DNA from 3 places in the Rhizobium sp. Nf11,1 genome. Region 1 is predicted to be linked to each of the others. Evidence: riboswitches for the same ligand, from Rfam matches in the RefSeq annotation. Region 1 holds a riboswitch; each other region holds the start of a gene.
The links. Region 1 has a riboswitch for thiamine pyrophosphate ahead of thiC (phosphomethylpyrimidine synthase ThiC). Riboswitches for the same ligand answer to the same signal wherever they lie in the genome.

Region 1 (9,962 bases):
TGCCCGAAGCTGAGCCGCATGCCGTGCCGCCTCATGACGTTCCACAAGCGCGTTTGCGGAGGCGAGCGTATCTACGGCCGGCTGGCTGAGACCGCAGTCTCTGAGAAGACCGGCGATATGCTCGCGAAATTGCTGCTGGTCGCGCTCCATCGCGGCAACACGAGTTGCGAGGTCATCTCTTTCCTTCAGGATGGAGGGCAGTGCAGCGAGCGCATTCAGCATTGCTCGGACGGCCGCCATCGAACCGGCTTTGTCGGCAAACCAGGTTCGCGACAGCGCCTCCGCCCATTCCCGCTCCCAGGCCGCCATGGCGGCTTCCGCCTCCTGCTGGTCGCGCTGGCGTTCCCTGAGATCGTGGCTGAGGTCACCGACCGCCTTTTCATGCGCCTGCCGCGCCGCCCGCTCGGCTGTGCTGGCGGCGAGTATATCATTTGCAGCCTGCATCAGCTCGGCGACCCGTCGCTGGTCTGCGTCATCAAGACCGGCTTCTGCAAGGCTCTCCGCAAGCGTTGCGGCATGCCTATCCAGTTCGATGCGAAGCGCGTGCACCGTGTCTTCTGCGTGCTGCAGATCGTCCCAGGCGGCCAGCGCTGCGGCTCGCTTGGTGCTCCAAGTGTCGAGTGCGGCCACGCGCGCCGCGGCTTCGGCGTCATATTCGATGTTTTCAGGCAGCAGATCACCGATGCGCTCGGCAAGCGCATCATGTTCGGCGCGCGCTTCGCCAAGCAGTTCCCTTTGCCGCTCGATCATTGCTGCCGTTGCCGCTTCCGCTTGGCGGAGTTGGCGCAGCTCGGCCAGTTCCTGCGCCCGCGACAGCCGGCCGGCGGATACCACGTCGTCCTGCCGCATCCGCTCCTCGAAAATCCGAGCCGTGGCGGCATTCAGACTGGTGAGATGCGCCTGCCAGGCGGCATCGCGTTCATCGCGCAGCCGCGTGGCCTCGGTATCGTCGATCGAACCGCCGGCGACGAAGGCCGCGATCCGGGCTTTGGTCAGCGCCTGTTCGGTGCCGAGATCGCGCAGCCTTCCCTCGTGATCGCCAATCCGCTTGTCGATAGCAGTCGCTTGGCCACGCCAGGTTTCGATCTGTCGAGGCTCTGCCGCGGCCGTCCGCTGCAGAGCGACGGCGTTGCCGCTCCAGGGTGCGAGCTGTTCAAACTGGTTCTCCTGCGTTCGCTTCGCCTGGACAAGTGTCCGTTCTTCCATGGTAAGCCGCACGGGGAGATCAGATCCCGCCAGCCGGCTCAGGGCGATTTCGATGCGGCCGAAACGCGCAGGATCCAGGAGCCCAGATCCATCTCGCGAGCCGCCTTCCCTGTTCAGCCTTTCGAGATTCTCCCGCACTCGCAACAGTTCCCGATCAGCGGCTGCCAGTTTCGCCTCGACGCCGGAACGCCGTTCGATAAGATCGCGGATGATGCCGATCAGCGAAGCGGGCAGCAGCAGCGCCTCGGGTTTCGCATGGCCCGGCTGTTCGAGATCGGCCAGCAGTCGGGCCAACTCACCCTCCTGTTCGGCCAGCGCCAGCCGGCGCTTCGGCAGATCGCTCTCAGCCGCAAGATAGCGCGCCCGACCCTGATCCAGCAGGTCCATATGCGCGGTGACTGCCAGCGCCTTGTCGTCGATCGCGATCGCCTCGATCTCATCCGCAAGCTGGCGCAGCGTGCGGTCGGCGGTCTCGACAAGCGCCTGCAGCCGCGTCTCGTCGCGCGAAAGCTGGGGCAGGAGCGCGAACCATTCGGACGGCGGCCGCGGCAGATCGCTCATGGCGGCTGCATCTGCATCCAGCCGCCGGAGCTCTAGGGCCGGGGGTAGGGCGCCGAGAAGGCGCGTCAGCTCCTGATGCCGGGTCTTGGCCTCGGCCAGTTCCCGCGTGGTTTTTCCATAGGCAGCGTCGGCCTGCTCATAAGTCGATTTCAGGGCCGCATAGGCCGAAGCAAGCGTGTCGATGGCATTGCGCTCGGCCTTGAGCGCTTCGAGCGAACGCTTGAGTTCCGCGAGCTTGGTGCTCGACGACCGCTTCTTGTAGATCGCGTTGGCTTCGTCGGCTGCCGTCACCAGCGAACGGCTCAGGCCTGCCAGGCCTGAGCTGGCCGAGAACAGCAATTCGCCGAGTTCGCCCTTGCTTTGTATGATGGCGTTGCCGCCTTCCTTGAGCGACTGATCGTCGAGCGAGAACATGGTGCGATAGGCCTCGCGACCGACGCCGCCAAGCGCGCCGGCCAGAAGCGCCTCATTCACAGCTTGTCCCCGATCATCGACGAGGCTGCCGGTCCGCAGCTTGAGCCGCGCCAGCTCGTATTCCCAGCCACCAAATTCCAGCCGCGCACCGACCTTCATCGTATTGTAGGGATGCAGGAAATTATAGGTGCTGCGCTCACCAATGCCGTAGAGCAGATCAAGATAGGCGGCGAAGGTGGTCGATTTGCCCGCTTCGTTCAGGCCATAAACGATGTGCAAGTCCGGCGAACCTTGACGGGCCGCGCCGAAATCGATGGAGTGATCGGTGAACTTGCCATAGCGGGTGAGGTCGAGGCGGCGCAGACGCATCAGCTGTCTCCCCGATCCACCGCCTTCATCCGGGCGGCGATGTCCTCGGCGCCATCGGCGAGAAGGTTGTCGATGAAGCGTTCAAAACCCGCCTCGTTCTGGCCGGCAAATGCCCGGCTCTCGGGCGGCAGGTCGGCAAGCAGGTCCCGGACCATCTCCCTGACCTCGTCGCGAAATCCGCTGCGGGTGATGACCTCGTCCCGCATCAGCGCCCCGAGTTCGATGACGGGATCGGCGGCGGACGCGTCCGCGGGGATCGAGGGCGCTTCGAAGGCGAGTTCCAGCTTCTCGATCCAGGTGCGGCCGATCACGTCGCTGCGCCGCTCGGCTTCCGCCTGCATGAGGTCGACATCGCGCCGCAACTGCCAGGAGAGCGGCGTGCGGCCGGAAAGCCTGAGGCGTGCGACAAGATGCGGCGAAGCCGTGCGGTCGCGCTGCGCCATCAGCGCTGTCTCGACCACCGTGGCCGCCTCACGCCAATCATCGACACCCGTGAGGTCGACATTGACGCGCTCGAACTGCGCGATGCTTGTGCGCCGCTCCTCCACCGTCACGGTCCGGTCGTCCGCCACGGTCACCAGCGACACGGTCTTGACGCCCGCTTCATTGATGTCGCGGCCCTGCGGCATGCCGGGCATGATGACCGTCGCCGTGCCGGGATAATGGCTGCGCTGGTGGAGATGCCCGAGCGCCCAGTAGTCGAAACCCGAGGCATGCAGGTCGAGCACGTTGCAGGGCGCATAGACATCATGTCCAGCCGATCCGGCCAGGCTCGTATGCATGATGCCGATATTGACGGCATCCGCTACCGGCGGCTTGAATTTCGGCAGCAGCGGGTCCGGGGCTTGCGGCTTGGCGAAGCTCAGACCGTGGATTGCGACCGACAAGCTGCCCTTGGTGGTCTCGACAGTCTCGGCATGGCCGCCGAAGATCTTCACCGTATCGGGCATCACCAGTTCCCTGGCGATCTTCGACATCGCATCATGATTGCCCCGGATCTTGAAGACGAAGATCCCCGCTCGGTGCAGCCGTTCGAGCTCGCCTGCCAGGAAGCGCGCCGTCTTCATCGACGTCTGCTCGCCGTCATAGAGATCACCGGCGATAACAAGCGCATCGACCTGCTCCTCAAGGCAAAGATCAACGATCGCGACCAGCGCCTGCCGGCTGGCGTCGCTGACGAGATCGGCCAGCTCGGCGTTGCGAAGCGCGAGAGAGCGCAGGGGAGAGTCGAGATGGAGATCGGCAGTGTGAACGAAACGATAGGGCATGAATGCAAGAATGGTGTTGCGATAGGGTGATCCAGCAGGCGCCGTCTGACAAATAAACGGACGTTATCGCCCGTCAGCAAAACATCAGATCATGCCACGAATATTCAGAGCATGGCGGCAGCGTCCTGGCGAGTAAAATGGGCCGGCGGAGCCGGCCCATCCACAATCAATGCTGCTCTATCGGACTGGCCGCCGACTCAAAAGGTCCGGATGGGAACGCGTGAGGGCCGGCTTGACATCAGGGCCGCAGCGGTCTTTGATGCAGGGCATTCACCAGGGGTGTCCCGGCAAGGGGCTGAGATTCTGCTGAACAATACGGCTTTGCCTGTTGTGGCGCAGTGACCCGTTGAACCTGATCCAGTTCATACTGGCGTAGGGACGGTGCGGGCGCTGCGGCTATCGGGCGGATTTCGCTTTGTCGCATGAGGCGTCTTTCCATCATTCCAACACTGGAACTGGGTCTCCAAACGTCAAACCTTGGAGCCTCACCCATGAATATCGTCGCACCCAAGCTTACTCCGGTCGTCACCACCGGCCCGCTTCCGGCCTCGACCAAGATCGCCAAGCCCGGAACGCTCTATCCTGATCTGCGCGTGCCGATGCGCGAAATCAGCCTTCACCCGACCTCGGGCGAACCGCCTGTAACGGTCTATGATTCGTCCGGTCCCTATACTGATCCGGCCTATACGGTCTCGATCGACGCCGGACTGCCGCGTTTGCGCGAGAGCTGGATCAGGGCGCGTGGCGATGTCGAGGCCTATGAAGGCCGGGTGGTGAAGCCTGAAGACAATGGTTTTGTCACCGGCGAGCGGCTGACGCCGGAATTCCCTATTCGCAACACGCCGCTGAAGGCAAAAGCGGGCCGCGCCGTCACGCAACTCGCCTATGCGCGCGCCGGCATCGTCACGCCGGAAATGGAATTCATCGCCATCCGCGAAAACCTCGGCCGGCAGGCTGCGAAGGAGGCGCTCGCGCGCGACGGCGAAAGCTTTGGCGCTGATATTCCCGATTTCGTGACGTCCGAATTCGTGCGCCAGGAAATCGCAGCCGGCCGGGCAATCATTCCGGCCAACATCAACCACCCGGAAACCGAACCGATGATCATCGGCCGGAATTTCCTGGTGAAGATCAACGCCAATATCGGCAACTCGGCGGTTACCTCGTCGATGGCGGAAGAGGTGGAAAAGATGGTCTGGGCGATCCGCTGGGGCGCCGACACGGTGATGGACCTTTCCACCGGCCGCAACATTCACAACATCCGCGAATGGATCATTCGCAATTCGCCTGTTCCGATTGGAACGGTGCCGCTCTACCAGGCACTCGAAAAAGTGAACGGCATTGCAGAAGATCTCACCTGGGAAGTCTATCGCGATACGCTGATCGAACAGGCCGAGCAGGGCGTCGATTATTTCACCATCCATGCGGGCGTGCGGCTTGCCTATATCCCGCTCACCGTCAATCGTGTCACCGGCATCGTCTCACGCGGCGGCTCGATCATGGCCAAGTGGTGTCTGCATCACCACAAGGAAAGTTTCCTCTACGAGCATTTCGAGGAAATCTGCGACATCTGCCGTGCCTACGACGTGTCCTTCTCGCTTGGAGACGGCCTTCGCCCCGGCTCGATCGCCGATGCCAATGACGCTGCGCAATTTGCCGAGCTCGAAACCCTCGGCGAACTGACCCGGATTGCCTGGGCCAGGGATTGCCAAGTGATGATCGAAGGCCCGGGCCACGTGCCGATGCACAAGATCAAGGAGAATATGGACAAGCAGCTCAAGGTCTGCGGCGAGGCTCCCTTCTATACGCTCGGACCGCTGACCACCGACATTGCGCCAGGCTACGATCACATAACCTCCGGCATCGGAGCCGCCATGATCGGATGGTTCGGCACGGCCATGCTCTGCTACGTCACGCCGAAGGAGCATCTGGGGCTGCCTGACCGCAGCGACGTCAAGACCGGCGTCATCACCTACAAGATCGCCGCTCATGCCGCCGACCTTGCCAAGGGACATCCGGCCGCCCGCATCCGCGACGATGCGCTGTCACGGGCGCGGTTCGAATTCCGCTGGGAAGACCAGTTCAACCTCTCCCTCGACCCGGATACGGCGCGCTCCTTCCATGACGAAACCCTGCCGAAGGAGGCACACAAGGTGGCGCATTTCTGTTCGATGTGCGGCCCGAAATTCTGTTCCATGCGCATCTCCCACGATATACGCGCCGAAGCCCAGAAAGAAGGACTGGAAGCCATGGCCGCCAGGTATCGCGACGGCGGCGATCTCTACATGCCGGTCGCCGAAGCCGCAAAAACGCCTTCCGGAGAATGACGATGCACATTCTCGTCAAGGGGGCCGGCGTTGCCGGCCTCACCGTTGCCTGGCAGCTCTATCGGCACGGTTTCCGGGTCAGCGTCGCTGAGCAAGCCGACCGGGTCGGCACCGGCGCATCCGGCTTTGCCGGCGGCATGCTGGCCCCATGGTGCGAACGGGAAAGCGCAGAGGAGCCGGTCCTGGCGCTCGGCCGTCTTGCCGCCGATTGGTGGGAGGCAGCGCTGCCCGGCCATGTCAATCGCGGGGGAACGCTTGTCGTGGCGGCCGGGCGAGATGCCGGCGAACTCGACCGCTTTTGCCGCCGGACAAGCGGATGGGAATGGCTGGACGAGCCGGCGATCGCCGCCCTTGAACCGGATCTCGCCGGCCGCTTCCGCAGGGCATTGTTCTTCCGACAGGAAGCGCATCTCGATCCGCGGCAGGCGCTCTCCGGGCTCGCCGCCGGACTTGAGGAAGCCCGTATGCGCCTCACATTCGGCGTCAGGGGCGATGCCGACCTTACCCCTTACGATCGCGTGATCGACTGCACCGGGGCTGCCCAGATCGGCCGTCTGCCCGGATTGCGCGGCGTTCGCGGAGAGATGCTTTGCGTCGAAACGAACGAGGTCTCTCTCTCCCGTCCCGTTCGCCTGCTGCATCCGCGCCACCCGATCTATATCGTGCCGCGGCAAGGAAATCGCTTCATGATCGGGGCGACGATGATCGAAAGTGACGATACCGGCCCGATTACAGCGCGATCGCTGATGGAGTTGCTGAATGCCGCCTATACCCTCAACCCTGCCTTCGGCGAGGCACGGGTTATGGAAACCGGCGCAGGCGTGCGGCCAGCTTACCCCGACAATCTGCCGCGTATGACGCAGGAGGGGCGCACCCTCCATGTCAATGGCCTCTACCGTCATGGCTTTCTACTGGCGCCGGCCATGGCAGGCGAGGTGGCGCGACTTCTTCTTGGCGAAGACAAGCAACCGGAAAGGAGGGCATCATGACCTTCATCATCAACGGCGAGGAACAGGAGGTCGCGGCCACGACGCTCGCAGATCTTCTTCTCGCTCTGGAATACGAAGGCGGATGGCTGGCAACCGCTGTCAACGGCGAGCTGGTGCACCGCGAGGACCGTGCCGATTTCAGGCTCGGCGAAGGCGACCGCATCGAAATTCTCGCACCCATGCAAGGAGGCTGAGATGCTGAAACTTTATGATGTTGAATTCCGCTCCCGACTGCTGCTCGGCACCGCCCGCTATCCGTCTCCAGCTGTGCTTGCAGAGGCGGTCAAGCGCTCGAAGACCGAGATCGTCACCGTTTCGCTTCGCCGCGAAGCCGCCGGCGGCAAAGCAGGCGGCGCCTTCTTCGACCTGATCCGCGAGCTTGGCGTGCAAGTGCTGCCGAATACGGCCGGATGTCACAGCGTGCAGGAGGCCGTGTTGACGGCGAAGATGGCGCGCGACGTCTTCCGCACCGACTGGATCAAGCTCGAAGTCATCGGACATCACGATACGTTGCAGCCTGACGTCTTCGGCCTTGTCGAAGCGGCCCGCATCCTGACCGGCGAGGGCTTTCAGGTCTTCCCCTATACGACCGACGACCTTGTCGTCGCCGAAAGGCTGCTGGATGCCGGCTGCCGCGTCCTGATGCCCTGGTGCGCGCCGATCGGTTCCGCTCAAGGGCCGCTGAACCCGATGGCGCTGCGATCGTTCCGGGCGCACTTTCCGGATGTGCCGCTGATCATCGATGCCGGCATCGGCCGCCCGTCTCACGCCGCCACCGTCATGGAGTACGGTTATGATGCCGTTCTCCTCAACACCGCCGTTGCCGGCGCCGGAGATCCCGCCAGCATTGCCGAGGCCTTCGCGCTTGCGATCGATGCCGGCCGCCTGGCGCATGGGGCCATACCGCTGGAGCCACGTGATATCGCCGTCCCATCCACTCCCGTTATCGGAAAGGCAGTGTTCTCGTGAAGCTCGACCCCTTCTATCTGATCGTCGACAGCGCCGAATGGATCGAGCGTCTCGTGCCGCTCGGCGTCAAACTCGTCCAGCTGCGCATCAAGGATTGCCCCGACTCCGTGCTTCGCGAGCAGATCCGGCGATCGAAGGCTGCCTGCGCGGCAGCGGCTTGCCAATTGGTCGTCAACGACTACTGGAAACTTGCGATCGATGAAGGATGCGATTTCGTTCATCTCGGCCAGGAGGACCTGATGGCCGCCGACAGGAATGCCATTCGTCGCGCCGGCCTGAAGCTCGGCCTATCCACCCACGACATAGCGGAGCTGGAGACGGCGCTGGCGGCAGAGCCGGATTACGTTGCGCTCGGACCGGTCTGGCCGACGATTCTCAAACAGATGAAATGGGCGCCGCAAGGCATTGAACGTGTTGCGGACTGGCGCCGGCGCGTCGGCGCGATACCGCTCGTCGCCATCGGCGGGATCACTGCCGAACGCGCGCCGCTGGTGCTGGAAAAAGGCGCCGATGGTGCTGCCGTGGTCACCGATATCACCCGCAACGCGGATCCCGAGGCCCGCACGCGGCAATGGATGGCCGCAACCGCGCCGTGGCGGCGCGCGAATGAGGATGAAGGTTGATACATCCCGCCGGAAACGGGGAAGCCTTCGATCCTGCCGGCGCTGGTATTATCCATATACTCAACTACGTCACGAAATTCGACTTTTCGGTTGCTCCGTTTGCTTGCGCGGCGGACGCCGGATCTGTTCAATTCCACTAATGAGCTCGGTTTCATTCAGCCTGACAACGGCGTCCCCGACGCGTTCGTCCATATTTCTGCCGTGGAACGCGCTGGCATGCGCGAAATCGTCAAAGGCCAGAAGAACGGCTACGACTTGGAGCATGACGACAAGTCCGGCAAGATGTCGGTCTGGCAATCTTCAGTCTGCTTGAAGGGGTACAGACGAGTGGACGGAGGTCCGTCAAGGACCGCGCCAGGAATTTTTTCGACGACCCAGCTGACATCGTTTGCATATGCCGAGCCTGAGACCGCCCGTGGGGCTACCCTTTCAGGTAAGTGAGAGCGTACTCAATCCTCAACGTGTTGCGTTTTGCGGGACCAAGGGAAAGAAGTCACCAGTTTCTGCACAACGGGCGTATGTTCACTCGGTACTTCCTGCTCAGCTGATCCAGCATCGTGCAATGCCTCGCGAAGAGCCTGACCTTGCGGATGATCGCCGAAGTGCTCCAGAAAGCTCGAAATCGGCCATCTCGTCACAGTGCCGCCGGAGGCATCGTTGGCGCGATGGATGACAGTATGCTGGTCCGCTGTTTCGTTATGTTCGAGATACCATTTGTCTCCGTTTGGACTGGCCGCAAATTCGTTTGGTGCTTCTGGCATTCTAGCCTCCTCTGACGGTGCCCATTATTGTGCCGCTTCCCGGCGGGCTGTTGCGCATTATGGTTTCGCAAGCGCAGCAGCAAGGTCTTGAGTGAACGGCTTGGACCGCCGGCGCAATCCGGCGCCGTGTGCACTTTCGCTGCAGGTAGTTCATGGCACGGAGAGTCAACGACTTCCTGCGCCTCCGACGCTTGCGCCGGGGGCGATGAGAAGGTCGTCTAGCCGTTCGAACGGCGCCGGCATGCAACCCTCCATCGCGTTGGTAAGGCCTTCGTCGAATGAGCTTTGCGAGAAGTTACCCAACAAGGTCTGTTCAGGCGCCGGTAGGCGACCTAACTTTAACGGCTGAACGGATACCCTGAATCCGCTTGCGATTTTTTTCGAACTCCGCGGATGATTTCGAGGACAGTGGTGTTTTTCCGAAGTGCCGGCTGAGTTCGATAGAGAGGGCGGCGGGCGAGGTCATTCCGTCGTGATA
Region 2 (9,962 bases), on a different contig from region 1:
GGCGTCGATTTCGAGATTTTCGAGCATGCTCAGCACCTGCAGCGAGTTCCGCGAGACGATCGAGAAGGTCACTCCCGGATGTCGTTCCTGAAAGGGCGTGGTGATGCGCGAAAGCATGGCGAGCGCCGTCGGAATGGCGGCAAGGCGAATATGGCCGGAAAGTCCGCGGCGGGCCGCGCGCATCTCCTCGCGCATGGTGCGGGCATCGCCGACGATGCGCCGGGCCCATTCCAGGACGCGCTGGCCCTCCGGCGTCAGCCCCTGAAAGCGCGAGCCGCGCTGCACCAGCATGACACCAAGCTGATCCTCGAGCTGCCGGATCGCGGCTGAAAGCGTCGGCTGGGAAACCCCGCACTCCTCCGCGGCGCGGCCGAAATGCTTTTCGTTGGCAAGGGCGATGAAAAATTCCAGCTTGTCGATCATCCGGTCTCCCGATCCGGCGCGAAATCATCCGGATCAGCTATCTTCGACGCAGCAACCGTGCTCCGCAAGGGCGGGTCCTAATTGTTTTCAGCAGCCGGAAAAAGATCGAACAGCGATTCAAGGAAGGCAAGCACGTTTGTATTGCCGATACGGTAATAGACCAGCCTGCCCTGACGGCGCGTATTGACGAGACCTTCGAGCCTCAAACGCGCGAGCTGCTGCGAGACCATTGCCTGCTGAATGCCGAGGATGTTTTCGATTTCACTCACCGTCCGCTCCTCGGTCGCGAGTATGCAAAGAATCAGAAGTCGGGTCTGGTGCGCCAGCGCCTTCAGCAGATCGCTCGCCTCACGAGCGTTTCCAGCGAGTTTGTGCAGTTCCTGACCGGACATTCCCGGCTCGGGCTTGGGCAATGGCATTCGACATCTCGGAAGGGAAGCAAAAGGCAGATCAGCACAATAGCATATTCGCACACACGAATTTGCCAAAAGTGATGAAATGTCAAAAAAGGTCTAACTAAATCAGCAGATAAGCTGGCCGCCATTGATCTCGAGGACCTGGCCGGTAATGTATCCGGAGAGCGAGGGCGCCGCCAGAAACAGATAGGCGGGCGCGCAATCCTCCGCTGTGCCCAGCCGCTGCAAGGGAATAGACTTTCTCGTCTGCTCCAGCTTTTCGGGGGAGGAATAGCGCTCGTGGAAATCCGTCTCGATCGTTCCGGGCGAGACACAATTGACGCGGATGCCATCCGGCGCCAGCTCGCGGGCAAGCGCCTTGGAATAGGTTGAAACGAAGGCTTTCGAGGCAGAATAAATCGAAGAACCGGGGCTGCCGCCGGTCAGCGCGGAAATTGAAACGGTGTTGACGATGGCAGCGCCTTCCGCCGCCTTCAATGCCGGCAGCAACGCACGCGTCAGCGCCACCACCGACGTCTGGTTCAAACGCACAATCGCCTCATAATCTGCGTCAGTCAGTGTGGCAGCTGGAAAACGGCCGAGCATAGTGCCGGCGTTGTTGACGAGCACATGCACCTTGTCGAAAAAGGTAAGCGCATTTTCGGCAAATTGCGCAGCGCCGCCAGCGGCAGTGAAATCGGCGTGCAGCAACAGCGCCCGTCTTTCGGATTCAGCCGTCAGCAGAAAATCCGGCAGATCGCGCCCCGGTTTGCGTCCGGTATGGACGATCACCTTCGCGCCGCAGTCCAGGAACTGCCGGGCCACTTCGAGACCGATGCCCCGCCCGGCGCCGGTTACGATGACATTGCGATTCTCGAATAGTCTCGGATGGAACACGAAGCCGTCCTCCTCGCGGACAATGCCGCCTGTTGCGCCATTCGCCCTTAACATATGAGCGCGCCGGCCGAAAGAAAGGCAGGCATCATCTTTCCGCCAGAGGCTGGCGCTCTTCCCTGAAAGTTCATACTTCGATTTCTGTCTCCAGCAGCCGTGCGCCTGGCCCTTCCTCGCCGAGCTGATCGAAGGGATTGCGCAACGGACAGCTTTCGATCGACAGGCAACCGCAGCCGATGCAGCCGGTCAGACGGTCTCGCAGCAGGCTCAGCCGTCTGATTCGCGTGTCGAGTTCATCCTTCCAGCGCGCCGACAGCGTCTGCCAGTCGGCAATCGTCGGCGTGCGCCCCTGCGGCAGGGAGGCAAATGCCGTCTGGATTTCCGAAAGCGGAATGCCGACACGTTGCGCCACCTTGATGATGCCGAGCCGGCGAAGGACATCGCGTCCGTAGCGCCGCTGGTTGCCGCGCGTGCGGATACTCGAGATCAGCCCCTTGGCCTCATAGAAATGCAGCGCCGAGACGGCAAGACCACTGCGTTGCGCCACTTCGCCGACCGTCAGAAGCCTGCCGAGCGGCGTTGCAGAAATCCTATTCATGGCCTATTGACCTCAATATTAGTTGAGGTTTTATAACCGCTGCTTCCCCGGCCGTAAAGCACGAGGCGCAGGAAGGAGCGTCAGTGAGATCATCCGGTCGATACAAGCTGAAATGATGGTGTCGGCGCTTGCCCGCGCCCGCACCAATCGCCCCTGCCGATATTGCCGCCTGAAAGACAAGCGCTCGGGTTCCGTTCCCGGCAGGTACGGAACCTCGGAAAACACCCGGACAGGACCTCCGTCCGGGTGTTTTTTATCAGCGCCCCATCCGACCGGGCGGACGGGTTTGCAATTTTGCGGTTGCGGCAAGAAAACCCCGATGATAGTTTTCGCCGAAATAACAGGGGAGCTCCGTGTCGCCGGGGCTGAGATGTGAGGCGCAAGCCTCCGGACCCTTCTAAGCTGATCTGGGTAATGCCAGCGGAGCGAGGTCCAAATGTATTCCGGCGCGCAAGTGTCACTCTACCGGACGTCCGGCAATTCCGTCGGCATCCCTATCGATGCCCTCGACAGGTTTGCGCGAACGGCCCGGCGAAACCCTGAAATCGAACGCCGATGACATCGCCACGACCATCGGATTCGCGCCTTGCGACGCTCTATCTCGCCGTGTACCGGGCAATGCCCGCCTTGCTCGCAGGCTTTGCTTTTCTGGCGGCATGGGAACTCTATGTCGATCTTTCCGGCATCAAACCGTCCATTCTGCCGGCACCTTCGCGTATCCTCGTCCAGGGCTGGCTGAACCGAGAGGGGCTGATATCAAACACCTGGCCGACGCTCGGCGCGACACTCGGCGGTTTCGCCCTGTCGCTCGCCTTCGCCTTCGCCTCTTCGATCCTGATGGATTTCATGCCCTTCATGCGCCGGGCAATGCTGCCGATCTTCATCGCCAGCCAGACTTTGCCGCTGGTGGCGATCGCGCCTCTCGTCGTCCTCTGGTTCGGTTTCGGCCTTTTGCCGAAGATATTGCTGGTGGCGCTCGTCACCTTCTTTCCGCTGCTTGTTGCCCTGCTTCAGGGCTATGAGGCGACCGATCGCGACATTGCCGAGCTCTTGAATTCGATGAAAGCGAGCCGCTGGCGCATTTTCCGCCTGGCGCGGTTTCCCTCGTCGCTGCCCTATTTCTTTGCCGGCCTTCGAATCTCGATCACCTATGCGGTCGTCGGCGCGATCTTTGCCGAATATGCCGGCGCTGCAAGCGGCCTCGGCATTTATATCCTCAACGCCAAGAACAATTTCCGTCCCGATCTCGTGCTCGCCGCCGTGATCGTCAGCGCTCTGCTGACGCTCTGCCTCTTCGCGCTGACGCTGGTTATCCAGCGTTTCGTCATGCCTTGGCAGCCATCTCAGGAGCGGCGCCGATGACCGGTCAGATGCTTGAGCTGCGCAACATCTCGAAGTCCTTCGACGGCATGAAAGTTCTAGACGACATTTCGCTCGCCGTCGCAGACGGCGAGTTCGTCTCGATCGTCGGCCCATCCGGCTCCGGAAAATCGACCGTGCTGAGACTGCTGACACAGGCGCTGCGACCCGATTCCGGCGCCATGCTTTTCAACGGCGCAGCGCTGGAACAGACGCCGCATTCCTTTGCCTTCATGCCGCAACGCGATGCGCTGATGCCCTGGCGCCGGATCATCGATAATGCCGCGCTCGGTCTGGAAGTGAAGGGCATGGCTCGCCGGGCTGCACGCGCCGCTGTCGCGCCCCTCTTCGAGCGGTTCGGCCTTGCCGGCTTCGAGCATCACTACCCCGCCTCTCTTTCCGGCGGCATGCGCCAACGTGCTGCGCTGCTGCGCACCGTCATCCAGGAGCAGGACATGCTGCTGCTCGACGAGCCCTTCGGCGCGCTCGATGCGCTGACCCGCACGCAGATCCAGGAGTGGCTGCAAGGCATGTGGACCGAACATCGCTGGACGGCGCTGCTGATCACCCACGATGTTCGCGAGGCCGTTTTCCTCTCCGACCGGATCTACGTGCTGTCTGCCCGTCCGGCACGTGTCATCCGCGAATTCCGCGTTCCCCTGCCCCGCCCGAGAAGCATTGCCGATCTCGGTTCGCCGGCGGCCCAGGCGATCGAGACCGAAATCCTGCAAACCCTGCTTCATCCGCCAGAACAGGGTGGTTTTAGGCCGGTCGGCCCAAAATCTGAATCCTGTTCCAATTTAAAGAGTTAGAGTCTGATGTCGTTCGAAAACCGTACTTTTCGGCGTCATGCTCTAAAGACCTGAGGAGGTCACCATGCCGCTTCTCACCCGCCGCCAGACGATGCTCGCCGCCATCGCGACAAGCCTCGCCGGCCGCGTCGCCTTCGCTCAATCGGCGCCCGCAAAGGTTCGTATCGCGCTCGACTGGACGCCCAACACCAATCACATCGGCATCTACGTCGCCAAGGCGAAGGGCTTCTACGCGGCCGCCGGCCTCGATGTCGAAATTCTACCCTTTACCGACACGAGTGCCGGCACGCTGGTATCAAACGGGGTCGCCGATTTCGGCATCAGTAGCGAGATCGAGGCCCTGACGCAGCGTGCTGGCGGCGGTGACGTGAAGATGGTCTACGGCGTCGTCCAGACGGAAACCGCACGCCTGATCTTCAAGGGCGGGCGGGACGACATCAAGAGCCCTAGAGATCTCGATGGCAAGACCTATGGAGGCTTCGGCGGCACTTGGGAAAGCGCGCTGGTCTCGGCGATGATCCGCAATGACGGCGGCAAGGGCGACGTCAAGACCGTCACCCTTGGCACCTCCGCCTATGAGGCGCTGGACAATGGCTCGATTGACTTCACGCTGGAGATCTACACCTGGGAGGGCATCGCCGCTGAGCTGGAAAATCGGCAGATCAGCCGCTTCCACTATTCCGATTACGGCATTCCCGACGAGCAGACGACAGTCATCGTTTCCAGTGACGCCTATCTCTCTGCCAGTCGAGAACACGCGCGCGCCTTCATCCAGGCCACGCGTCAAGGCTACGTCTACTCCATCGATCATCCCGACGAAGCCTGCGACCTGCTGATATCAGGAAGTAACGGTGCGCTGATGAACACGGAACTGGTAAGAGCATCTCAGAAGGCGTTGATCGAAGGCCATTTCCTGAGATCCGAGTCCGGCGTGATCGGCACGCTTGATCCGGCAAAGGCCGATGCCATCGGCGCTTTCCTGGTCGAGAACGGCATTCTCGTCGATGCGAATGGCGTCGTGCTCAAGGAGAAGCCGGACTTTTCCACCTATTACACCAACGAACTCCTCGGCTGAGCTCGCCCCGGGCCTTGCCGAGGCGGTCTTCCCAGGCAATGCTTTGCGCCTGGGCGGTTTGAGCCGAATCGGGCAGGGCGGGGAACGACATGCGAGCACAGGACAGACTGGCCGGAGCCGACTTTCTGCGCGCAATGGCCTGCTTGTTGGTGCTCGCGCACCATCTCGCGCTCCGGCTGGATATGCGCAGAATTCCGGATGAATTTGCGGCAACGGCAAACGTTCTCCGCTTCGGCAATTTCGGCGTCGCCATCTTCTTCGTGCTCAGCGGCTTTCTGCTTGCCCGCCCCTTCTGGCACGCTCTCGACGCCGGCGGCGCCATGCCCACCCTTGGGCACTACGTCATCCGCAGGTTGGCGCGCATCGCTCCGGGCTTCTGGGTCGCCACCAGCGTCAGCTTCGTCCTTAGCCTGACGCTGCTTGCCCTGCCGCTGACGCCGGAACTCGTCGTCCGCTACGTCTCGGGACTGTTGTTCATGAGCCAGTGGCATTGGCGCACGTTTTTTCCCGTCGAAGCCGATGGACCGCTCTGGTCCATTCCCTTCGAGGTCACCAGCTATGTGCTCCTCCCGGTCGGCTTTTTCGTGCTGTTTCGCTTGCCGCTGCTGCGGCAACGTCCGTTCTTCGCCCGCGCCGCCTGGCTCTGCGTCATTGCCGTGGTCCTTCTTGCCCATCTGATGATCCTGAGGCTCTTTGCGCTCGACGATATCGGTCGCGGCTGGGCATATGGCCTTCAGGGTGGAGCGAAGGAATGGATGCCCAACTATAATCCGATCGGCTTCTTTGCTGTCTTCGCGCTCGGCGCGCTTGCCGCCGGCATCGAAGTGATGTTGCCCGCAAGACGATCTCCCTGGTTCGACGCCGCGGCACTCCTCGCCGTCGCGGTTGCCGCTTACCGCCTCCTCATATCCCCAGGCGGCTCGGCCGAAGGTTACGGTTGGCTTGACATCCCCTATGGATTTCCGGTCTTCCCACTGGCCGTTGCAACAGCGCTCGTTTCACTCAACCATTCGCAGCGTCTGGGCAGACTGCTTGATAACCCCCCCGTCCGCTACATCGCCAAGATCTCCTTCGGCATTTACATCTGGCAGGAGATCATCCTGACATTGATCCAGAGACTGGACCCCGGCTCGTTCGGCGCCTCCTCCGAGAATGTGGTCACCGGCTGGCTGCAATCCTGCACACTGACAGCGGCGCTCGTTTTTCTGGTGGCAAGCCTCAGTTATTATCTGTTGGAACGACCAGTAATCGATTTTGGCAATCGCCTGACATCGCGCCGCCTGATCGGGCTACTCCTTTAGAAGTATAATTTCGGACGCCGCTCAACTAGAGGCATTAAGGTTAACGCGAAATACTCCCATTTTTGGCGTCTTTATGCTTACCGATTTCTTATTTATAACGATGACAAACCATACGTAAGCATGTATCTGTCTCCCCGCTGTTCAGTATCGCATCTAAACTTCTGGGCATTGAGTAATGTATGCTTTTACTTCGAAGATAAGTTCACGCTTCGATTCGTCTCAGCGTCAGAACAAAATCCGGACCCTGGTTGTAGCGAACTCCAACATTCGCCAACCGGACAGCTTTTCCGGTGTCGAAGGGAGGGCGGCTCTGCGATTGGCCGTAAAGCGGCTGATTGATATCGTCATCTCGGCCAGCGCTCTGCTCGTACTGGCGCCGCTTTTCCTGGCAATCGCTCTTTTCATCAAACTCGACGATGGAGGCCCCGTATTCTTCCGCCAGATCCGTTGGGGCCTGAACGGGCGGAAGATCACCGTCTTCAAGTTCCGCTCGATGCACATCGAAGCTTGCGATCCCAGCGGCATTCAGCAGACCGTCAAGGGCGACAGCCGGGTGACCGGCTTCGGCGCTATGCTCCGCAGGACCAACATTGACGAGCTGCCGCAGCTTCTGAACGTCCTCAGGGGCGACATGTCCCTGGTCGGGCCGCGCTGCCATGCCATCAACATGCGCGCAGCCGGCCGGCTCTACGAAGAATTGGTGCCGAACTACCACCATCGTCACGTCATGCGCCCCGGCATCACCGGCCTCGCGCAGACACGCGGCTGGCGCGGGCCGACCGCACGGCCGCTGCAAGCCCGGGCCCGGATCGCCTGCGATATCTATTATGTCAGGCATTTCAGTCTGCTGCTCGACCTGAAAATCCTGTTCAAGACGCTGGTCATCGAGCTGCGCGGCGGCACCGGCTTCTAGGGCAATTCCAGGAAAAGTATGGAACGGTTTTCCGTTCGGAATCGCGTAAAACGAAATCTTAGGGCGATTCTGCGCTTCGGTGAAAACCTGAACCGCTCTCGAACCCTCCTGGTTGGTCCATAGCGTCGCGCGCGCAAAAGTGCGACACTGCGAAAAGGACATCAGCCAAACGAAGCGCTAAAGCGCGAGAAGCAAGTCAGCAACGCGAGTATCAAGGGCCGTAGCACCTTTGCGCGCCCTGAAGACGCGCGGCGCTGCAAATGTGGCCTCTCGGTCATGAGCCGGACAAAAGCGGTTTTGAATGCCCGCTCTTTTTCAAATCTTTGATGAGGCGCTTCAAGTTCCCTCGCAGAAAACAAAAAAGCGGCCTCGCGGGCCGCCTTTCATCGAAGCCGTCGATTGGTCAATCCTGCTGGACGATGCCGCTAAGATGCGTCAGTTCCATGATGAAATGCTCGAGCTTCGACTTGTGCTCGTGCAACTCGGCATGTTCGAGTTCCTTGCGGGCTGCCTCGATGCGACGGGTCAGTTCGTCCTTATGGAGTTCCTCGACTGGAACGGCGGACTCTGCCAGCAACGTGCAGCCGGTCGGCAGAATGTCGGCAAAGCCGCCGAACACGACATAGTCCTGCTTCTTCCCAGAAGCTGAACGCACGCTCACGACACCCGGCTTGACCGTCGTCATCGTCGGCGCATGGTGCGCCATCACGGTCATCTCGCCCTCAGTCGCGGGAATGACGACCTCGGTCACCATCTCCGACAGCAGCAGACGCTCCGGCGAAACGAGCTCAAAGTTGAAATTGTCAGCCATCAGTGACTTACCTTCTCGGCTATGGCTTTTGCATCTTGCAATTTGGTCCCGCAGAACGGGCAGTGCAGTATCGCCTGGTCGAGATATCCGAGACCTTCTTCGGTCTGAACCAGTCCCACGACCATCATGATCACGCCGTTATCGGCACGGTAGATGGTCGGCGCGGCTGGCTCTGGGAGTTCCGCTACGACCCCTTTCAGGGAGTCGCAGCAGAATATCTCGTCCTTAGCGTCGCTCATCAAGCAGCAGCGAGCTTCTTGGCCTTTTCGATGGCTTCATCGATCGAACCGACCATGTAGAAGGCAGCTTCAGGCAGGTTGTCGTATTCACCGTTGACGAGGCCCTTGAAGCCCTTGATCGTGTCTTCGAGGGCAACCAGCTTGCCCGGCGAGCCGGTGAAGACTTCGGCGACGAAGAAGGGCTGCGACAGGAAGCGCTCGATCTTGCGGGCGCGGGCGACGGCCAGCTTGTCTTCTTCAGACAGTTCGTCCATGCCGAGGATGGCGATGATGTCCTGCAGGGCCTTGTAGCGCTGCAGCGTAGACTGAACCTTACGAGCGACCTCGTAGTGCTCTTCGCCGACGACCATCGGGTCGAGCATGCGCGAGGTGGAGTCGAGCGGGTCGACGGCCGGGTAGATACCCTTTTCAGCGATCGAGCGCGACAGAACGGTCGTTGCGTCCAAGTGGGCGAACGAGGTTGCCGGTGCCGGGTCGGTCAAGTCGTCGGCCGGAACGTAAATGGCCTGAACCGAGGTGATCGAGCCGGTCGTCGTCGTGGTGATGCGTTCCTGCATCGAGCCCATGTCGGTTGCGAGCGTCGGCTGATAACCCACGGCCGAAGGAATACGGCCGAGCAGAGCCGACACTTCCGAGCCTGCCTGCGTGAAGCGGAAGATGTTGTCGACGAAGAACAGAACGTCCTGGCCCTGGTCGCGGAAGTGTTCTGCAACTGTCAAACCCGTCAGAGCGACGCGAGCGCGGGCGCCCGGCGGTTCGTTCATCTGACCGTAAACGAGCGCAGCCTTGGAGCCTTCGCCACCACCATGCTTGTTGACGCCCGATTCGATCATTTCATGGTAGAGGTCGTTGCCTTCGCGGGTACGCTCACCCACGCCTGCGAAGACCGAGTAACCACCGTGCGCCTTGGCGACGTTGTTGATCAGCTCCATGATGAGAACGGTCTTGCCGACGCCGGCACCGCCGAACAGGCCGATCTTGCCGCCCTTTGCGTAAGGAGCGAGAAGGTCGACGACCTTGATGCCGGTGACGAGGATCTGCGCTTCCGTGGACTGCTCGACGTAAGCCGGAGCGTCCTGGTGGATGGCGCGCCTGTGAGCGGTGGTCAGCGGGCCTGCTTCATCGACCGGCTCGCCGATGAC
Region 3 (9,962 bases), on a different contig from region 1:
CACGACCGTCCGATCGGCGATCTCGGCGACGACGCCCATGTCGTGGGTGATGAAGAGCACGGAGGTCCCCTCCTCTTCCTGCAGCAGCTTGATGAGGTCGAGGATCTGGCCCTGGATCGTCACGTCGAGCGCCGTCGTCGGCTCGTCGGCGATCAGGAGCTTCGGCCGGCTGGCGAGCGCCATGGCGATCATCACCCGCTGGCGCATGCCGCCGGAAAAACGATGCGGATATTCGTCGAAGCGCGAGGCGGCCGAGGGGATACGGACCTTTTCCAGCAGCCTGATCGTCTCCGCCCTGGCATCGGCTTTACTCATATCGGAATGGCAGAGCAGCGCTTCGGAGATCTGATCGCCGATGGTGAAGAGCGGATTGAGCGAGGTCATCGGCTCCTGGAAGATCATCGCCACCTCATTGCCGCGCACCTGCCGCATCGCATGTTCCGGCAGGGCCAGCAGGTCGCGGCCGTTGAGCATGACGCGGCCCTCGATGCGGCTCGTCTCCGCCTGCAGCAGCCGCATGATCGACAGCGAGGTGACGCTCTTGCCCGAGCCGGATTCGCCGACGATCGCCACAGTTTCACCGGGCGCGACGGTGAAGGAGACGTCGCGCACGACCGGTTTCCAGGCGCCGTCGACCAGGAAGGACGTAGTCAGCCGGTCGACGGAAAGAACGGGGCTCAATGTCTCGATCGGCTGGGCTTGGGCGTTGGCCATATCGGCTCCTCTTGCGGCGGATGAGAACGGTCGATCAATCCGGCCAGCACAGCAACCCGTCGAAGCGGTGCCGGCTGCGGTTTTCGATCGGTGTGGCGATGACTTCGTTGGAGGCGCGCGCCTTGTCGAGTTCCTCAGCGAGGCGGTTTGCGACGATGACCTCCTGGCCCGGGTGCAAGTTGCAGGGGTCGAGATAGAAATAGCGGTGCTCCACCTCATGATCGCGCACGATGATCGGCGGACTGCCCTTGGCGAGCGCATCGGCCAGATCCCAGGCGGTGATATGCGCCTCTTCTGGATCGACGATGAGCCGCAGCCGATCGAGCGGATTGTTGGTCGGGTCGGGCTCGATCAACGCGGTGACGCCGGGACGGCCGTCGAGCGTCTTCTTCCACAGATTGAGATAACCGGTCTCGCGCTCGCGGATGCCGGCATGATCGCGCCTTTCCCACGCCTCCAGCGCCGCCATGACCCCGAAGATACTTTCCTTGCCGACCTTCATGCCGCGGCCGATCCCCATATTCTGCAGGAAGGCGTGCCGCACCAATTCCTTGCTGCCGGCGACGATGCCCGAGGTCGGGCCGCCGAGAAACTTGTGGCCGGAATAGAGCGCGATATCGGCCCCCTGCTCCAGGAAGGTCCTGAGGTCATATTCCGAGGCCGCATCGACGATGACGGGGACGCCCTTGGCATGGGCGATCTCGATGAATTCCTTGAGGTTCAGCAGCCCATAATCGACGACATGGTGGGAAACGACATAGACGGCAGCAGCCGTCTTGTCGGTGATCGCCCTTTCCATGTGGAAACGATGCGTCGAGGTCGCCTGTCCCACAAGCACCACCGTGCCGCCGGCAAGCCGGATCGCCTGGTCAACCGGCGCGCCGTAGCTGACCACATGGCCCATCTGCACCAGCACCTCGTTCCTCTCCGGGACGGCGTCCGGGAGTTTCTCGATCGCCAACAGATTGTCGCCGGTGATTGCGCCGGCGACGGCAAGCGAAATGCCGGCCGAGCAGGAGGCGGTGACGAAACCGGCCTCCCCGCCGGTCAGCCGGGCGATGACGCTGCTTGCCTTGCGCTGCAAGTCGTTGATTTCGACGAAGTGCGGCAGGATCGCTGCCATCGCCTCGATCGCCTCCGGAACGACGATCGAGGCGCCGAGGCTGGTCATCGTGCCGGACACATTGATGACGGGACGAAGGCCGAGCGAAGGTCTGATATCATCGGGCATGAAGATCTCCGAAAGTCTGGGAGGAAGGGCAGAACATGGCGCGGCCATCTGGTAGTGTCGAGCAGCCGGGGGAAGGATGCCTGTTAAAATAGAAATAAGTCATCCGAAGACCACTCCAAACACGAAAACACGTTCAGCCATGCAAGGCGACGATGGCCTCGATCTCGACGGTGATATTGCCGGGCAGCGAGCCGAAGCCGACCGCCGAGCGGGCATGTTCGCCGGCCGCGCCGAATACGGCGATCAACAGATCCGAGCAGCCGTTGATGACGCTCGGATGATCCTCGAACTCGGGCATGGCATTCACCATGCCGAGCAGCTTGACCACCCGCCTGACGCGGGAGAGATCGCCAAGCGCTTCATGCATGACGGCAAGCAGGTTGATGCCGGTCAGCCGCGCATGTCGGTAAGCTTCCTCGACACCAACTCCGCCGCCGACCTTGCCGGCATGCAGGAAGCCATCGGCCTCGCGCGGGCCCTGGCCGGAGAGATAGAGCATGTTGCCTTCTAGCACATGCGTCACGAAATTGGCGATCGGCGGCGGTGGCGGCGGCAGCGTTATGCCAAGCGCGGCTAACCGTTGGTAAGGCGAGTTCTCGACCTTGCCGGCGGCGGCGGGGAACTGATTCACGCGAACTCCTGTCATGCGAATTTCTATTGGCGGATTTGGATTGGGCGACCTCTGTCGGCGGATTAAAGGTCCTTGCGAAGTCTTGGATCGAGCATGTCTCTCAGGCCGTCGCCGACCATCTGCAGCGACAGCACCGAGAGGACGATCGCCACGCCGGGGAAAACCGTCACCCAGTCGGCCTGCCCGATATATTGCCGGCCGGCAGCGATCATCGTTCCCCAGGTCGGCACTTCGGGGCTGACGCCGAGGCCGAGGAAGGAGAGGCCGGCTTCGGCAAGCATGGCGCTGGCAAAGAGGAAGGTGGCCTGTACCAGGATCGGCGACAGCAGATTGCGCAACACGTGTCGCGTCATGATGTGGAAAGTCGAAATGCCGAGCGCCCTCGCCGCCTCGACATAGGGCAGCTCGCGAATGACAAGCGTCGAGGCGCGGACGATACGGGCAAGGCGCGGCGAGTAGACGATCGACAGCGCAATGATGACCGTCGTCAAGGACGGGCCGAGAGCGGCGACGAGGGCGATGGCGAGCAGGATATCCGGAAAGGCCATCATCGCGTCGATCAGCCGGGCGATCGGCGTATCGAGCTTTTGAAAGAAGCCGGCAAGCAGGCCGAGCGTCACGCCGATGGCCGCCGACAAGGCCACAACAGCCGCACCGACGAGCAGCGACAGGCGGCCGGCGAAAATCGTGCGCGAGAAGACGTCGCGGCCGAACTCGTCGGTGCCGAAAAAGAAGGTGCCGCTCGGCGGCTTCAGACGGTTGACGATGGAAAGCTTCGACGGCGAATAGGGCGCGACCACCGGTGCTAACACCGCCAGCAGCACGAAGACCGTCAGGATCAGCAGGCCGAAGGCCACCGTCCTGCGCTTCATCAGGCGGCGGACGAACTTGCTGCCTTCGCTTTCGACGGGTTTGATTGCGACGTCGGCCATCAGTACCGCACCCTCGGATCGACCAGCAGGTAGAGCATGTCGATCGCAAAATTGATCAGCACGTAGAGGGCGGCGATGACGAGCAGCGCCCCTTGAATGACGGGATAGTCGCGGCGCAGCACCGCCGAAACGACGAGATTTCCGACACCCGGCAGTCCGAAAACGGTTTCGGTGACGACAGCGCCCGAGATCAGCACCGCCGCCGTCAGGCCGAGCACCGTCAGGATCGGGATCAACGCATTCTTCAGCGCGTGCTTGAGGATGACCTTGCGCTCGATCAGCCCCTTGGCGCGCGCCGTGCGGATATAATCGTCGCCGAGCACATCGAGCATCGAGGCACGGGTGAAGCGCAGGATTAGCGCCGAAGAGACGATGCCGAGCGCAAAGGCCGGCAGCGTCAGATGATACATCCGGTCGATGAAGGTCGAGCCCGGGCCGCCATAACCGGAGACCGGGAAGAGATTGAGCCGGACGGCGAAGAACTGCATGAGAATGAGACCGAGCCAGAAGCTTGGAATGCTGGCGGCGAACATGGCGAGCGTCGTTGCCGCCTGATCAATGAAGGAACCGCGCCGATAGGCGGCATAGATGCCGATCGGCAGCGCGATGATGCTGGCGATGGCAAGCGAAAACAGCGTCAGGAAGAAGGTCGGCTCGGCCCGGTCGATGAGCGCCGATGTGACCGGCATGTTCAGAAAGATCGACTGGCCGAGATCGCCCTTCAGTAGCTGGCCGATATAATAGACATATTGCAGGCCGAGCGACTGATCGAGGCCGAGCCGGCTTCTGAGGTCGCCAATATCCTGCGGCGTCGCATCCGGCCCGAGCATGACGGCCGCCGGATCACCCGGCGTCACGCGCACGATGACGAAGACGATCGTGACGACCAGGAACATCACGACGATCATGCCGAACAGGCGCTGGAGGATGTAGCGTATCATGAATGCCGGCCTTCAAGTCCTTACAGATGCGGCAGAAAAGATGACCGGTACCGATCGCGAAGGACCGGCACCGGCGGTGATGCTCACTTCTTGATTGAAGCGTTCCAGAAATACGGCCACGGAGCAGGATCCACCCCTTCAAGCTTGACCGACTTTGCCGAGACGGCGTTGAAATCGCCGATCTTCATGAAGGGTGCATCGGCATAGACGGCCTTCTGGACATCGGCCCAGAGCGCCACGCGCTTCTTCGGATCGACTTCGGAGGTGAAGGCATCGACGGCCGACTTGCGGGCCGGCGTGTCCCACCAGCCGGGCGAACTCGTCGACAGCGAACCGATGAGGGCCGGCTCCGGCAGGAAGGGGCTGTGGGTGATATAGATATCCCAGAGCTTCGGATCGGTGCGGCGCTGCGTCAGCGTCGCCCAGTCCACCACCTGCATATCGACGGTGAAGCCGGCAAGCTTCAGATATTCGGCGGCGACCTGCGCCATCTTGTAATGGAACTCGTATTGACGGCTGGTCAGGATGCGGATCGGCTCGCCATTGTAGCCGGCCTTCTTGGCGGCGGCCGCGGCCCCTTCCGGATCGGCGACATTATAGGCGCCCTCGACGCCGGCATCGGTCGACCAGGCAAAGGTCTTGGGATAGATGGCGCCATCGAGCGCATAGAAATCCTTGCTGCCGAAGGCGGCCGCCAGCATGTCTTCCATGCTGAGCGCCTGGCGGATCGCCTTGCGCACATCGACCTTGGCAGCCACACCTTCCTTGGTGTTGAAGACAAAAACCGGATAACCGAAGGGCTTCAGCATGACCGGCTGCGCGGCGGTCGAGGCCTTTAGCTTGTCGTAGGATTCGACCGGGATCGAGTCGACATAGTCGTACTGCCCGGAAACGGCGGCCTCGACGCGGGTGTTCGGGTCCGGCACCGGCACGAAGCGGATTTCATCGAGATATTGATGACGCGCGCCGCCATAACCATCGCTCTCGCCGCTGCGCGGCTTGTACCCATCGAAGCGGACAAGCTGGATATACTGGTCGGCTTTCCGTTCCTTCAGCATATAGGGTCCGGTGCCGATGAACTCCTTCATCGGCTCGTCCTGTTTTTCGGACGGGATGATGATCGCCGCCGAATTGTTGAAGGCGAGCAGCGAGGTCAGCGGCGCATAGGGCTGCTTCAGCGTGATCGTAACCATCGAAGGATCGGTAGCCGCGATCTTGTCGATAAAGCCGGCCACCTGCTTGCCGCGCGAGGCGATCTTCATCCAGCGGGTAAGCGAAGCGACCACATCCTCGGACGTCATATCGGTATTGTCGTGGAACTTGACGCCAGTCCTGAGCTTGATCGTATAGGTTTTGCCGTCGGCGCTGATCTCGGGCAGGCTTTCAGCGAGAAGCGGCGTGACGTTCCAGCTCTTGTCGAAAGTGTAGAGCGTCTCGAAAATATGCTGCGTGACGATGCCGACGAGATCAGCCGTGGACGACATCGGATCGAGCGTCGGCGGCTCGCCGATCGTCGCGACATTGATGACGCCGCCCTTTTCCTGAGCGAGCAGGGTCGAAGGCAGGGCGACGAGCGCGGTGCCGAGAAGGAATGCGACGAATGTTTTCATATGAGAGCTCCCGATTTAGTTCCACAATTATGTAATTCATCTTTTTGTAACAGAATAGAAGCTGAAGCTATCGTGTCAAGCATGAGCGGTCGATTATGCAGCCGCGGATGGCGCGTTTCCGGAAAGCACCATCTTCAGCTGCGCTAGTTCTCCGCACGGGGCCTGCGTGATACGCCAAGTGAGACGACTGCCCTGCGGCAAGATTAAAGGAAGGGAGAAGCGAATGAGCATCGACTTCAATGACGGGAAATGGCTGAACGAGCCGGCCAGCTGGCACGCCGACGAAACCGGCCTGACGATGACGACAGGCGAAAAGACCGATTTCTGGCGCGAGACCTATTACGGCTTCACCCGCGACACCGGCCACTTCCTCGCCTTTCCCACCGGCGACAGCTTCACCGCACAGATCCGCGTCCAGGGCGAATTCCGCACCCTCTACGATCAGGCCGGCCTGATGGTACGCATCGACGAGAGCCGCTGGGTGAAAACAGGCGTCGAATTCACCGACGGCGAAGCCTTCCTCAGCACCGTCGTCACCGACGGAAAGTCAGACTGGTCGGTGTCGCAGCCCTTCAAGGAATTGGAGGATTTCCGCATCCGTGTGACTGTCGCAAACGGCGCCGTGCGCATCCAGGGCTCCCGCGACGGTAGCCGCTGGCCGTTGCTGCGGCTAGCACCCTTCCCGGCTGCCGATCGCTATGAGGTCGGGCCGACAGCCTGTACGCCGGAGCGGAGTGGTTTGGGGGTTCGATTTTCGGAGTTTTCAATCAGCCAGGCTATTACGACGGGGCTGCATGATTTGAGTTAGGCAAAATTGGATGCCTTCAGGATTGCGCTGGGAAGGCCTCCAGCAATGTCCACGCCCAAGAGCAGCCGCTCCGAAATACCGGAATACTCACTTTCGGAGTGACAGCCGCGCCCTTCTCTGCGAAAAAGAGCGTGATGAGAGACAGGGGCGTTCGTCGACAGACGGGCTGAGAAGAACCCTTCGAACCTGAACCGGATAATGCCGGCGGAGGGAGTCGCTCGGGGCACCGCCGTAAGAGCAGCGCCCCGCGCCCGCCCCCGCCTGAAAGGGGCACCATGCAGAGCAAGATCACGTCGGGAGCCATGCTGAAGGCGATGCGCGAAAAGCCGCCGCTCGTTCAGTGCATCACCAATTATGTCGCGATGAATATCGCGGCCAACGTCCTGCTGGCCGCGGGCGCTTCGCCCGCCATGGTGCATGCCGCTGAAGAAGCCGGCGAATTCGCCGGCATCGCCAATGCTTTGACCATCAACATCGGCACGCTCTCGACGCAATGGCTCGAAGGCATGCAGGGGGCTGCCAAGGCCGCCAATGCGGCCGGCAAACCCTGGGTGCTCGATCCGGTGGCCCATTACGCCACGGGCTTCCGTCGCGCCGCGGTGGCCGACCTTCTGGAGCTTCGCCCGACGATTATCCGCGGCAACGCCTCCGAGATCATCGCGCTTGCCGGCGGCGAGAGCCGTGGTCAGGGCGTCGACAGCCGCGATCCAGTCGAACAGGCGGAGGATTCGGCACGGCGGCTGGCGGAGAGGCAGCGGACCATCGTCGCCGTCACCGGTGCTGTCGATTTCGTCACCGATGGCGCAAGGGCAGTCCGTATTGCGGGCGGATCGGCCCTGATGCCGCAGGTCACCGCGCTCGGCTGCTCGCTCACCTGCCTCGTCGGCGCCTTTGCCGCGACCGCGCCCGAAGATCTCTTCGGCGCGACTGTCGCCGCGCTTGCGACCTTCGCCGTCGCCGGCGAAGATGCAGCGCTCGGCGCCGCCGGCCCGGGCTCCTTTTCCTGGCGCTTCCTCGATGCGCTGGCTGCGATCGACGCCGAAACGCTCGATGCCAGGGCAAGGGTATCGGTCGCATGAAGCGCTTCGACCTTTCGCTCTATCTCGTTCTCGATCCCGATCTCTGCGCCGGAATCGGCATGATCGAGACGGCGCGGCTTGCCGTTGCCGGCGGCGCGACGATGGTGCAGTTGCGCGACAAACATGCCGGCACGGCCAGCATGATCGAGACCGGCCGCGCCTTGAGAGAGGCGCTCGTTGGAACCGGCGCCCTCCTCATCGTTAATGACGATGTCGAGGCTGCGGTCGCGATCGGCGCCGATGGCCTGCATGTCGGCCAGGAGGATATGAATGCGCGCAGGGCACGAGACATGATCGGACCCGAGATGATCCTTGGTCTCTCGGTGGAAACAGCCCGGCTCGCTGCCGCCGTCGACCCTGATATTGTCGATTATGCCGGCGTCGGACCTGTCTTTGCGACGCCGACCAAGGCCGACCACAAGCAGCCGGTCGGCTTTGATGGTCTTGCCAGGCTGGTGAAGGCATCGCCGGTGCCGTCCGTCGCCATCGGCGGCCTCAAGGCGGAGCATGTGGCCGAAGTGTTTGCAGCCGGAGCCGAAGGGCTTGCCGTCGTCTCCGCCATTGCGGGCACGCCGGACCCCGAGGCCGCCGCCCGCCGCATCGCCGCAGAAATCCGAAAGGTCCGCCCATGATCCGCAACGTCCTCTCCATCGCCGGCTCGGATCCCTCCGGCGGCGCCGGCATCCAGGCCGATCTCAAGGCGTTTGGCGCCCGTGGCGTTTACGGCATGGCAGTGCTCACAGCGTTAACGGCACAGAACACGCAAGGGGTGACCGGCGTGCATCTGGTGCCGCCGCAATTCGTCGCCGACCAGATCGATGCCGTCTTCGCCGATGTGCGCGTCGACGCCGTCAAGATCGGCATGATCGCCAATGCCGGCATAGCCGAAGCTGTCGCCGCAGCCCTTGCCGGTCGACCGGGAATCCCCATAGTTCTCGACCCGGTGATGATCGCCAAGGGTGGTGCTGCCCTGCTCGCGCCCGAAGCGGTCGACGTGCTGACCCGGCGGCTGCTGCCGCTCGCAACCCTCCTTACCCCGAACCTGCCCGAGGCCGCGGCCCTGTTGCACCAGCCGGTCGCGACCAATCGCGATGAGATGGCGGCGCAGGCCGAGCGGCTGCGCGCGCTTGGCCCCGCCGCCGTATTGGTCAAGGGTGGCCATCTCGGCAGCGACGAGAGCCCAGACGTGCTTGCCACGGCCGACGGCCTGCACTGGTTCGAGGCCAGGCGAGTGCCGACGAAAAATACACACGGCACTGGCTGCACGCTCTCCAGCGCACTGGCCGCCGAGCTTGCCAAGGGCGCATCGGCCGAGCAAGCCGTCGCCATTGCGAAGGATTACCTTGCCGATGCAGTCGCCGCCGCCGGCAGTCTCACTGTCGGCTCCGGACATGGCCCGGTGCAGCATTTTCATGCGCTTTGGAAGCACGGCGAATAACCGATCCCGCCGAAAGGCGCAGGCTTAGGATTATGAGAGAAAAACGGCCCGGCCTCCCCGGGCCGTTTTCATTCGCGCCAGCTGGCGCTGGTCCGAAGCCGGGCGCACCGCTCCATTTGAAAATCCCTGTTGACAAGCCCAGTTAGATAGCCAAGTCTATGACATTAAACGGATATATATTCCGCTATAAAGGAATATCTGGAGGAGAGACAGGTGCCAGACCTGCTTGTGAGCTTATATTCCAACAGGCTCGCCGACCTGAAAGAGCGGGCCGATCATCGTGGCATCTCCATCCGTCCGGCTCTTCCTCCGGAACTGCACCTCGTGGTCAGCTGGGTTCGCGAACAATTCAGCGAGAATTGGGCGAGTGAAGTTTCGGTTGCCTTTTCCCGCCAACCCGTCGCCTGCCAGATTGCCGTCGACGGCGGCAAGCTGCTCGGCTTTGCCTGCTATGACACGACGGCCCGCGGCTTCTTCGGTCCGACCGGCGTCGATCCCGAGGCACGCGGCAAGGGCATCGGCCTCGCGCTGTTTTCCGCCTGCCTTCAGACGATGAAGACGCTCGGCCATGCCTATGC

Region 2: it holds a riboswitch for thiamine pyrophosphate, as region 1 does, so the genes downstream of both, ACQ7C1_RS20895 (ABC transporter permease) here and thiC (phosphomethylpyrimidine synthase ThiC) in region 1, are expected to answer to the same signal.
Region 3: it holds a riboswitch for thiamine pyrophosphate, as region 1 does, so the genes downstream of both, thiM (hydroxyethylthiazole kinase) here and thiC (phosphomethylpyrimidine synthase ThiC) in region 1, are expected to answer to the same signal.

What each region holds. Positions count from the first base shown of each region.
Region 1 is NZ_JBOBHU010000002.1:407,868-417,829, forward strand. It holds gene ACQ7C1_RS04810 (AAA family ATPase) at 1-2,550, opposite strand, end outside; gene ACQ7C1_RS04815 (metallophosphoesterase family protein) at 2,550-3,818, opposite strand; TPP riboswitch at 4,084-4,215, shown strand; gene thiC (phosphomethylpyrimidine synthase ThiC) at 4,310-6,142, shown strand; gene thiO (glycine oxidase ThiO) at 6,145-7,131, shown strand; gene thiS (sulfur carrier protein ThiS) at 7,128-7,325, shown strand; gene ACQ7C1_RS04835 (thiazole synthase) at 7,327-8,100, shown strand; gene ACQ7C1_RS04840 (thiamine phosphate synthase) at 8,097-8,723, shown strand; partial or broken gene ACQ7C1_RS04845 (cold-shock protein) at 8,823-9,011, shown strand; gene ACQ7C1_RS04850 (hypothetical protein) at 9,173-9,484, opposite strand; gene ACQ7C1_RS04855 (hypothetical protein) at 9,798-9,962, opposite strand, start outside.
Region 2 is NZ_JBOBHU010000014.1:100,926-110,887, reverse strand. It holds gene ACQ7C1_RS20915 (LysR family transcriptional regulator) at 1-423, opposite strand, end outside; gene ACQ7C1_RS20910 (ArsR/SmtB family transcription factor) at 501-842, opposite strand; gene ACQ7C1_RS20905 (SDR family NAD(P)-dependent oxidoreductase) at 945-1,715, opposite strand; gene soxR (redox-sensitive transcriptional activator SoxR) at 1,840-2,310, opposite strand; TPP riboswitch at 2,643-2,756, shown strand; gene ACQ7C1_RS20895 (ABC transporter permease) at 2,866-3,672, shown strand; gene ACQ7C1_RS20890 (ABC transporter ATP-binding protein) at 3,669-4,481, shown strand; gene ACQ7C1_RS20885 (ABC transporter substrate-binding protein) at 4,546-5,556, shown strand; partial or broken gene ACQ7C1_RS20880 (acyltransferase family protein) at 5,646-6,865, shown strand; gene ACQ7C1_RS20875 (sugar transferase) at 7,033-7,770, shown strand; gene ACQ7C1_RS20870 (F0F1 ATP synthase subunit epsilon) at 8,174-8,581, opposite strand; gene ACQ7C1_RS20865 (hypothetical protein) at 8,581-8,820, opposite strand; gene atpD (F0F1 ATP synthase subunit beta) at 8,820-9,962, opposite strand, start outside.
Region 3 is NZ_JBOBHU010000009.1:83,519-93,480, reverse strand. It holds gene ACQ7C1_RS15415 (ABC transporter ATP-binding protein) at 1-714, opposite strand, end outside; gene ACQ7C1_RS15410 (aminotransferase class V-fold PLP-dependent enzyme) at 749-1,945, opposite strand; gene ACQ7C1_RS15405 (RidA family protein) at 2,079-2,591, opposite strand; gene ACQ7C1_RS15400 (ABC transporter permease) at 2,639-3,508, opposite strand; gene ACQ7C1_RS15395 (ABC transporter permease) at 3,508-4,449, opposite strand; gene ACQ7C1_RS15390 (ABC transporter substrate-binding protein) at 4,533-6,059, opposite strand; gene ACQ7C1_RS15385 (DUF1349 domain-containing protein) at 6,283-6,867, shown strand; TPP riboswitch at 7,001-7,097, shown strand; gene thiM (hydroxyethylthiazole kinase) at 7,143-7,946, shown strand; gene thiE (thiamine phosphate synthase) at 7,943-8,578, shown strand; gene thiD (bifunctional hydroxymethylpyrimidine kinase/phosphomethylpyrimidine kinase) at 8,575-9,384, shown strand; gene ACQ7C1_RS15365 (GNAT family N-acetyltransferase) at 9,598-9,962, shown strand, end outside.